DNA from 3 places in the Bradyrhizobium sp. JR4.3 genome. Region 3 is predicted to be linked to each of the others. Evidence: predicted binding sites of a transcription regulator. Region 3 holds the regulator's gene; each other region holds the start of a gene.
What was found. Region 3 encodes PhoB, which activates phosphate uptake and scavenging genes when phosphate is short. Its sites were predicted from a motif close to TGTCATNNANCTGTCAT; they were not measured.
Positions count from the first base shown of each region.

Region 1 (3,248 bases), 180 kb from region 3:
TGATGATTCCGCCGGATCCCGGCTCGTCGCTGCCGATCTATCTGAAGGCGCTGGGCGAGACGCTGTCGATCGCGCTGCTCGGCACGACGCTGGCCGCACTGTTCGCGCTGCCGGTCAGTCTTCTTGCCGCGCGTAACGTCGTGCCGTCGAGCATTTTGCGCTTCGCGATTCGACGTTTCCTGGATTCGATCCGCGGCGTCGACACGCTGATCTGGGCGCTGGTGTGGATCAACGTGGTCGGGCTCGGCCCGTTTGCCGGCGTGCTCGCCATTGCCGTGTCCGATTTCGGCGCGTTTGGAAAACTGTTCTCGGAAGCGATTGAGGGCGCCGACCAGAAGCAGGTCGAGGGCATCCGCGCCTCCGGCGGCAGCGCGCTGCACGAGATCCGCTTCGGCCTGCTGCCGCAGGTCCTGCCCGTGATTGCCGGGCAGGTGCTCTATTTCATCGAGTCGAATACGCGCTCGGCCACCATCATCGGCATCGTCGGCGCCGGCGGCATCGGCCTCCAGCTCGCCGAGCAGATCCGCGTACTGGAATGGCAGAAGGTGTCGTTCCTGATCCTGATGATCCTGGTCGCGGTCGCCGCGATCGATTTCGTCTCGGGAAAATTGCGGTTTGCGATTATTGGGCGAAGGGCGGTGGCCTGATCACCGATTTCGTAGGGTGGGCAAAGCGAAGCGTGCCCACCACTTCAATCGCGACGTTGGATAGATGGTGGGCACGGCGCAAGCGCGCCTTTGCCCACCCTACGATTCTTCACCCGTTCTCCACCAGAAATTCCACTCGCTCCGCGGCAAAGCGCGAATGCTTGGTCACCAGCGGCTTGCCGTCGAGATCGTGGTCGGTGGCATCGACCACCAGGATCGGTCGTCCCAGCGCCAGATCGAGCCGGGCGGCGTCGGTTGCGTCGACGATGCCGGCGGTGATCCGGGTCGCGCCCCGGCGATAGTCGCGGACGCCGTAATGCTCGAGCAGTTTCGTCATCGAGCGGGTGGCAGCAAAGACGTCGCCCGCACCCGGGAATAGCTGCGCTGACAGCCACGTCGTGGAGACGCAGATCGGCGTGCGGTCGGCGAGGCGCATCGCCTCGATCCGCACCAGTGGTGCGCCGGCCTTCAATCCAAGTTCGCGCGCGAGTTCGCGGGTCGCGACATCATCCGACGCCTCGATCAACCGGCCATGCGGTTCGCGGCCGTCCGCGCCGACGATCTCCGAGAAACGGGTCCGCGAGCGCAGCGGATAAGCGAGCTTCTGCGCCTCGACATAGGTTCCGCTGCCGCGTTCGGCCCGCACGATGCCGCGCTCGGCAAGCGCGGCCAGCGCGCGTCGCACGGTGTGGCGGTTCACGCGATAGGTTTCGGCGATCTCCACCTCGCCCGGCAGCTTGTCGCCGGCCGCAAAGCGGCCGTCGGCGATGCCGCGCTCGATGCCATCGGCAACGAGGCGCCACAACGCGACGCCGGAGGAGGCTGTGTCCTGCATGCTCATGTGGCCGGGAAGCTACTCCAGAAATCACGCCTTTGTCACGAAACAGTCATGGCGCTCCGGTATCAAGTTGTCTAGTATCATAGACAACTTGGATTCGGCAAGTTCTGCAGAAAAGTTCGGTGGATGTGGTGACCCAGAACAACAATCAGCAAGCCCAGCGCAAGGCCGCAATGGCCGTGCTGGCGCACGCGGAGGCGGGCGAGATCGCCGCTCGCCTCCGCGCTCTCGCTTTGCCGGCGCATCAGGATCTGCGCGCGCCGGAAAACGGCCTCGTCATGCTGCGCGGCCGGGTCGGCGGCGACGGTGCGCCATTCAATCTCGGCGAAGCGACGGTGTCGCGGGCTGCGGTGCGGCTTGCGAGCGGCGAGGTCGGTTTCGGTTACACGCTCGGTCGCGACGGTGAGAAGGCGCGGCTGATTGCGCTGTGCGATGCGCTGGTGCAGTCCAGCGATTTCAGTGGCGCGGTGGAGCGGGACATCATCGCGCCGTTGCGCGAGCAGCTGATGGTCAGGCGTAAACAGGCTGCGGCCGAGACCGCCGCGACGAAAGTTGATTTCTACACCATGGTGCGCGGTGAGGGGTGAGATCATGACCACGATTGCGGAACTGCCGCCGGGGTTCGTCGACAAGGTGTTGTCGGCGCAATCGACCTTTCGCTCGGTCATGGACGCGATGGCGCGGCCGGGATCGGTCCAGCGCATCGTGCCGACATCAGGCGCGCCTCATGTGATGATGCGCGGCACGGCCGCGATCGCGCTGACGCTGTTCGATCACGACACGCCGCTCTGGCTCGACGCGCGCATGGCCGAGAGTTCCGACGTCGTGAAATGGCTGAAGTTCCACACCGGCGCGCCGGTGGTGCAGGATTCCTCCATCGCCAGCTTCGCGTTGATCAGCGACGGCGGGGCGCTGCCTTCGCTGGAGCGCTTCGCGCTGGGTACGAGCGAATACCCGGACCGGTCGACCACGCTGATCCTTCAGGTCGAGAGCCTGCATTCGGGGCGCAGCTTCGAGCTGCGCGGTCCCGGCATCGACGGCGTCGCGACGCTCCAGGCGTCGATCAAGCCGTTCGACCTGTTCGAGCGACTTCGTATTAACGAGGCGCTGTTTCCGCGCGGCATCGATGTGGTGCTGGTCGCCGATGAGGCCGTGGTTGCGATCCCGCGCACCACGCGCGTCGTGAGCAAGGGAAGCTAACCATGTATGTCGCAGTCAAAGGCGGCGAACGCGCCATCGAGAACGCCCATCGCCTGCTCGCCAGTGCGCGGCGCGGCGATCAAAGCGTGCCGGAAATTTCCCTCGACCAGATTTCGGAGCAGCTTGGCCTCGCCGTGGACCGCGTCATGAGCGAAGGCTCGCTCTATGACCGCGAGCTCGCGGCGCTCGCGATCAAGCAGGCGCGCGGCGATCTGATCGAGGCGATCTTCCTGGTCCGCGCCTTCCGCGCCACGCTGCCGCGCTTCGGCGCCAGCGAGCCGGTCGAGACCGGCGCGATGCGGGTGCAGCGGCGGGTGTCCTCGACCTTCAAGGACATTCCCGGCGGCCAGATTCTCGGCCCGACCTTCGACTATACCCACCGCCTGCTCGATCCCTCGCTCGCCGAAGGTTTTGTGCCGGAGGCGCCGGCGACGGCCGAAGCATCCACGGTGCCCACGCCGCGCGTGACGGATATTCTCGGCCGCGACGGCCTGATCGAGCCCTCGCCGCAGGCCGAAGAGGGCGCCAACGTCGGCGACCTCACCCGCGAGCCGCTGAATTTC
Region 1 covers NZ_JBEPQF010000008.1:44,650-47,897, reverse strand. The annotation lists gene phnE (phosphonate ABC transporter, permease protein PhnE) at 1-647, shown strand, start outside; gene phnF (phosphonate metabolism transcriptional regulator PhnF) at 757-1,488, opposite strand; gene phnG (phosphonate C-P lyase system protein PhnG) at 1,659-2,072, shown strand; gene phnH (phosphonate C-P lyase system protein PhnH) at 2,077-2,685, shown strand; gene ABIB91_RS15135 (carbon-phosphorus lyase complex subunit) at 2,688-3,248, shown strand, end outside.
Region 1: phnF (phosphonate metabolism transcriptional regulator PhnF) is a predicted target of PhoB. The motif match lies at 1,522-1,538, and genes of this name have one in related genera.

Region 2 (3,248 bases), on a different contig from region 3:
CAGCTCGATGTAATTCTCGAACCAGACAATGGTGGTCGACAGACCGAAGGCGTCCTGGAGCAGGAAGGACTGGATCACCGCCTGCAGGGCCGGCCAATAGAAGAAAATCAGGACGATCGCGAGCTGCGGCGCAACCAGCGCGTACGGTAACAGCCTTGACTGGAAAATGGCTTGCTTTTGCATGATGCCAGCAGAGCGGCAGGCCGGGTCGCGGCCTGCCGCTCATTGCCTCACTTGACGGCGGTCTTTTCGAACTGCCGCAGCATCGTGTTGCCGCGCTCGACGGCGGAATCCAGCGCCTGCTTGGCAGTCTTCTTGCCGGCCAGCGCCTGCTCGATCTCTTCCGACCAGACGTCACGCAGCTGCACCATGTTGCCGAGGCGCAGACCGCGCGAGTTCTCGGTCGGCTCCTTGTTGGTCAGCTCGAGCAGCGGCGTTTCGAGATAGGGCTGATCCTTGTAGAAGCCCTCTTCCTTCGCCTTGGCATAGGCCGCCTTGGTGATCGGCAGATAGCCCGAGGCCTTGTGGATATAGACCTGGCGATCGGTGTCCGAGAGGAAGGTCAGGAACTTCGCGACGCCCTTGTATTCCTCGGCCGACTTGCCGCCCATCACCCAGAGCGAAGCGCCGCCGATGATCGAGTTCTGCGGCGCGCCCTTGACGTCGGGATAATACGGCATCGGCACGGCGGTGAAGTTGAACTTGGCCTGCGCCTTGACGTTGCCGAAGAACGCCGACGAGGTCAGGTAGATCGGGCATTCGCCGGAGGTGAAGCGACCCTCGCCGGTGTTGGTGCGGCCTGCGTAGTCATAGGTCTTGGTCTTCTGCAGCTCGACCAGGGTTTCGAGATGCTTGACCTGAAGCGGTCCGTTGAACTCGAGCACGGTGTCGAAGCCGTCGAGGCCGTTGGCCTTGCTGGCGAGCGGCACGTTGTGCCAGGCCGAGAGCTGCTCGAGATTGACCCAGGTGACCCAGGAGCCCGAGAAGCCGCAGGTGTCATGACCGGCAGCCTTCAGCTTCTTGGCGGCCTCGAACGTTTCGGGCCAGGTCTTCGGAATCTCGACGTTCGCCTTCTTCAGCTCGTCGAGGTTGACCCACATCACGGTCGAAGACGAGTTAAAGGGGAATGAGAGCATCTCGCCCTTCGACGTCGAATAATAGCCGGTGATGGCGGGCAGGTAGATCTTGGGATCGAACTTCTCGCCGGCGTCGGCCATCAGCTTGTAGACGGGCTTCACGGCGCCGGTCGCGGCCATCATGGTCGCGGTGCCGACTTCGAACACCTGCATGATGTGCGGAGCGTTGCCGGCGCGGAACGCCGCGATGCCCGCGTTCATCGTATCGGGATAGTTGCCCTTGTAGGTCGGGATCACCTTGTAGTCGCTCTGCGACGCGTTGAAATCGGTGGCGAGCTTGACGATGACGTCGTTGTTGGCGCCGGTCATCGCGTGCCACCACTGGATTTCGGTCACGGCCAAGGCCGGCGAGGCCGATAGTCCAACCGTGAGCGCAATAGCGGCAGCCGCTCCAAAGTGTCTAAGAGCCATCAAGTAAACCTCCCTTGGCCGTTCTCTTGGGCCGTCAAAAATGATCGCTTGCGCTAGCAGCGCCATATGACGTTCACATGACTGTGTAAGCGGCCGAAACGAAAGCGGCAAGCGCGGCAAAAGGGAAGCCGTCAAATAGGCGAATGCCGCGAGCGGCGTCCTCCGTTCGCGGTGCAGCATTCGGGAGTGATGGGTTGGTCGCTACGTCTTCAGCAGAATAGTGAAGCAGACGATCGTCCCGCGGGCTCCGAAACCTCACCCGCAAGGCACGCGGGAGAGGTTGCAGCGAGCCCGCGGTTAGAATCTCGCCCGCCTGATCCGCACGTAAAGCGCGCCCTCGCCGCCATGGCCGATACCGGCTTCCTCAAAGCCGACCACAAAAGCCCGGAATTCCGGCAGGCTCAGCCATTCCGGCACCTGGCGGCGCAGCACGCCGCTTTCGCCGCCGCTTCGGCCCTTGCCGGTGATGACGAGCACGAAGGTCAGGCCGTCATGATGAGCGCGGTGCAGAAATCCGGTCAGTGCGCGATGGGCGCGCATCTGGGTCATGCCGTGCAGATCGAGCCGCGCCTCGATCTCGCTGCGCCCGCGCGACAACTTTGTGCGCTCGCGCTTGCCGAGCGGCGCCAGGGGCGGCACCGCCGGCTTCGCTGCACGCAGTGCCGGGGCAGCGGCAATCGGACGTGGTGATGGCGCAGGCCGCGTGGGGGGCGCTGCGGGGGAAGGCTCGGTGCGCGGCGCAGCTTGCGCCTTCACCGCACGAGGCTTCCTCAGCGGCTTGACCTGCTTTGCGATTGTATCCCACAGCGCCCGCTCTTCTTCGCTCAGCGCGCGACGGCGCGGCGAGGGACGAGGCTCCAGCACGGGCGGACGGGACGATCGCTTCATTGCTGCCGATGGGAACGATTTTTCACCGGCCGCCGCGGCTCCTGAACCGGCTCGATCACGGGACGCGGCACCGGCAGCGGGACTGGACCGGCGACAGCGACCGTCTCGCTCCTGCTTTGCGCCTCGGCTGCCGCCGGCTTGTCCTTCGCGGGCTCTGTTTGCGGAAACAGCTTCGCGATCTTCTCCGACGGCCGCGGGTCCGGCACCGGCAGCCGCGCGGCACGCGCCGTCGGATCGAGACCCTTCGGCACCAGCATCACGAAATGCATGGCATGGCGCAGACGCCCGGAGACGCGGCCGGCCTCCTGGCCCGCGCCGAAATAGAGATCGGCGCGCGCCGGACCGATGATGGCCGAGCCGGTGTCCTGCGCGATCATCAACCGATGGAACGGCGTCTTCGCGCGTTCGGAATCGATCGGCAACTCGCCTTCGATGAAAAACGGCGTGCCGTAGACGTGGAGCGATTTGTCGACTGCGATCGAGCGGCCGGCCGTCAGCGGAATGCCCTGCGCGCCGACGGCCTCCTCCTTGTCGGACAGATTAACCTCGCGGAAGAAGATGTAGGAGCGGTTCTGGCGCCGCAGCTCCTTGGCACCGTCTGGTGTCTGCGCCATCCACTCCCTGATCTTCTGCATCGACATCTCTTCCTTCGAAATGATGCCGCGCTCGATCAGGATGCGACCGACCGCCGTATAGGGATAGCCGTTATAGGCATCGTAGTTGAGCCGGACCGTGCCGCCATCGTCGAACTTGATCCGCGCCGAGCCTTGGATCTGGGCGAACAGCAGATCGGTCGGGTCCTTCAGCCAGGCA
Region 2 covers NZ_JBEPQF010000018.1:126,191-129,438, reverse strand. The annotation lists gene ugpA (sn-glycerol-3-phosphate ABC transporter permease UgpA) at 1-183, opposite strand, end outside; gene ugpB (sn-glycerol-3-phosphate ABC transporter substrate-binding protein UgpB) at 231-1,547, opposite strand; gene ABIB91_RS26010 (Smr/MutS family protein) at 1,845-2,435, opposite strand; gene mltA (murein transglycosylase A) at 2,432-3,248, opposite strand, start outside.
Region 2: ugpB (sn-glycerol-3-phosphate ABC transporter substrate-binding protein UgpB) is a predicted target of PhoB. The motif match lies at 1,614-1,630, and genes of this name have one in related genera.

Region 3 (3,248 bases):
TTCACTGCCTCGAGATCGCCATGCGCGACCTGGTCGAAGCCCTCCATGGGTGGGCCGAAACCTTCGAGATATTTTGCCGAACCCGTCGCGGCCAGCGTCGCCAGCGTGCGGCCATGGAAGGCGCCTTCGAAGGTGATCATGCGATAGCGGTCTGGATGGCCCTTCGCGGCGTGATAGCGGCGCACGATCTTGATCACGCATTCCAGCGCTTCGGCGCCGGAATTGCAGAAGAACACGAAGTCCGCGAAACTTTCATTGCACAGGCGCGCGGCAAGCTTTTCGCCGTCCGGGCTCTGGAACAGGTTCGACATGTGCCAGAGCTTCGTGGCCTGTTCCTGCAACGCCGCGACCAGCGCCGGATGGGCATGGCCGAGCGCATTCACCGCCACCCCGGAGGTGAAATCGAGATAGCGCTCGCCATTGGTCGCGATCAGCCAGCAGCCTTCGCCACGCTCGAAACCGAGGTCGGACCTGGCGAAAACGGGGAGCAAATGCGGCGCTGCGCTGTTAGTCATGACGGTCACTTGAATGTTGCGGACGGTGTGAGCGTGCATTACGCAACGCACCATCGACCGGCCCGGAAAACGAAACGTGCCGCCTCTTGAGGGCGGCACGTGCGACTATCTTAGGCCTGGTGAATCGGGTGTCAATGCCGCCCGGAAAGCCTCGCGAAACGCTGAATCCGTAGTCTTGCGGTGCCGATTTTGCGGGATTTAGCCACGGAACATGTGGAAGCGAGTCGGCGGACTCTTGCGCGGGAGTCACGCCATATTGTAGCGTTTGGATTGTCAGATACGACATCTCGTGCAGTGGTTCTGATCTTTAAGTCCTTATGTACCGGCGTAAACGTTCGGGCGTTCAAGACGCGCCCGGCGAGCCTTAAGGGATTCTGGCGGCACGGGTTTTTGAAGGCTTAGGCATTCGCTGCGAGGCCCCAGGATGGCTGGCGCGCAGCGAGGGAAAGGGTGCAATGACGGTTTTGACCTGGTCCGATGATCGCGTCGAGCAGCTGAAAAAGCTCTGGGAGGCCGGACTTTCGGCCAGCCAGATCGCGGCGGAGCTCGGCAATGTGACCCGCAATGCCGTGATCGGCAAAGTGCACAGGCTCGGTCTTTCGGGCCGCGCCAAGAGCCCATCATCGGCAGCGCCCCGGCCGCGCAAGGCGCGCCCCGCGCAGCACATGATGCGGGTGAGCCGCCCGATCTCGCGCGGCAACACCGCGCTGGCGCAGGCCTTCGAGGTCGAGGCTGAGCCGGATCCGGTCACCTACGACAACGTGGTGCCGATGAGCCAGCGGCTGTCGCTGCTCGAATTGAACGAGGCGACCTGCCACTGGCCGGTCGGCGATCCCTCGAGCCCGGACTTCTTCTTCTGCGGTGGACGGGCGCTGTCCGGCCTGCCCTATTGTGCCCAGCACTCGCGTGTTGCGTACCAGCCGGCGTCGGATCGGCGCCGCGCACCGGTGAAGCCGGGTCCGCGGTAATCACGGCAAGTCGTCGCGCAAAGACAGTTCAATAATTTCAGTGTCGTCCTGGCGAAAGCCAGGACCCATACTCCGAGCACGCAGTAGTCGTGCGAAAGGGGTAACTCTGAGTCTTCGCCAAACCACTCCCTGTGGTTATGGGTCCCGGATCAGCGCTCGCTTCGCTCGCTTGTCCGGGACGACATCGGAGAATGCAGGGACAGCTCGCCAACAAACGAGCCTGCAACCCTACACCTGCTCCGCCTTGGCAAACCGATCATCCAGCGCGTAGCCGGCGCCGCGGACGGTGCGGATCGGGTCCTGTTCGCGGCCGAGATTGAGCAGCTTGCGCAGACGGCCGATATGCACGTCGACGGTGCGCTCGTCGATATAGATGTCGCGGCCCCAGACGCTGTCGAGCAGCTGCTCGCGCGAGAACACCCGGCCCGGATGCTCCAGGAAGAACTCCAACAGGCGATATTCGGTCGGACCGAGATCGATCGGCCGGCCCGATCGCGCCACGCGGCGCTTGTCACGGTCGAGCTCGATGTCGCCAAAGGCAAGCACGGTGGCGAGCCGCTCCGGGCTTGCACGCCGCAGCAGGCCCTTCACGCGTGCCAGCAGCTCCGGCACCGAGAACGGCTTGACGATGTAATCGTCGGCGCCGGTCGCAAGACCCCGCACCCGCTCGCTCTCCTCGCCGCGCGCGGTGAGCATGATGATCGGGAGCTGCTTGGTCTCGGGACGGGTGCGAAGCCGGCGGCACAGTTCGATGCCTGACAGGCCCGGCAGCATCCAGTCGAGCACGATCAGATCGGGGATGTGCTCCTTGAGGCGGGTGTCGGCGTCGTCGCCGCGCATCACCGTCTCGACGTCATAGCCGTCGCCTTCGAGGTTGTAGCGGAGAAGCTCGGTCAGGGCTTCCTCGTCCTCAACCACCATAATGCGTGCGCCCATCGGGTCGTCGCTCCCTTAAGTCTTCAGGTGTTCGGTACCGTGTTGGCGAAGGTCGTCATGTCGCCCTTCGGCCGCTTGTCGGTGATCGCCTGGCCCTCGATCATGTAGAACACGGTCTCGGCGATGTTGGTGGCGTGGTCGCCGATCCGCTCGATGTTCTTGGCGCAGAACATCAGGTGAATACAGAACGAGATGTTGCGCGGATCCTCCATCATGTAGGTGAGGAGCTCGCGGAACAACGAGGTGCAGATGGCGTCGACTTCCTCGTCGCCCTTCCACACCGCCATCGCCGCCGGCAAATCATGCGCGGCATAGGCGTCCAGCACCGACTTGACCTGCTGCTGCACGAGGTCGGTCATGTGCTCGAGGCCGCGGAACAGCTTGAGCGGATGGAAGTCCGTCTCCAGCGCCGCGACGCGCTTGCCCATGTTCTTGGCGAGGTCGCCGATGCGCTCGAGATCGGTCGCGACGCGCATGGCGCCGACGATCTCGCGCAGATCGACCGCCATCGGCTGGCGGCGGGCGATGGTGAGCACCGCACGCTCCTCGATGCGCTTCTGCAGCGCGTCGAGCTCGGTGTCGATGGCGACGACGCGCTGGCCGAGCGGGACGTCGCGGCGGATCAGCGCGTCGACGGACTCGACGATCATGCGCTCGGCGATGCCGCCCATCTCGGCGACCAGGCGGGTGAGTTCCTGGAGGTCGGTGTCGAAAGCCTTTGCGGTATGTTCGGAAGCCATGTCGCGTCTCCTAGCCGAACCGGCCGGTGATGTAATCCTGCGTGCGCCGGTCGGTCGGCGACGTGAAGATCTTGCTGGTGTCGTCGAAC
Region 3 covers NZ_JBEPQF010000008.1:228,350-231,597, forward strand. The annotation lists gene ABIB91_RS16030 (aspartate aminotransferase family protein) at 1-515, opposite strand, end outside; gene ABIB91_RS16035 (GcrA family cell cycle regulator) at 971-1,483, shown strand; gene phoB (phosphate regulon transcriptional regulator PhoB) at 1,712-2,419, opposite strand; gene phoU (phosphate signaling complex protein PhoU) at 2,443-3,159, opposite strand; gene pstB (phosphate ABC transporter ATP-binding protein PstB) at 3,170-3,248, opposite strand, start outside.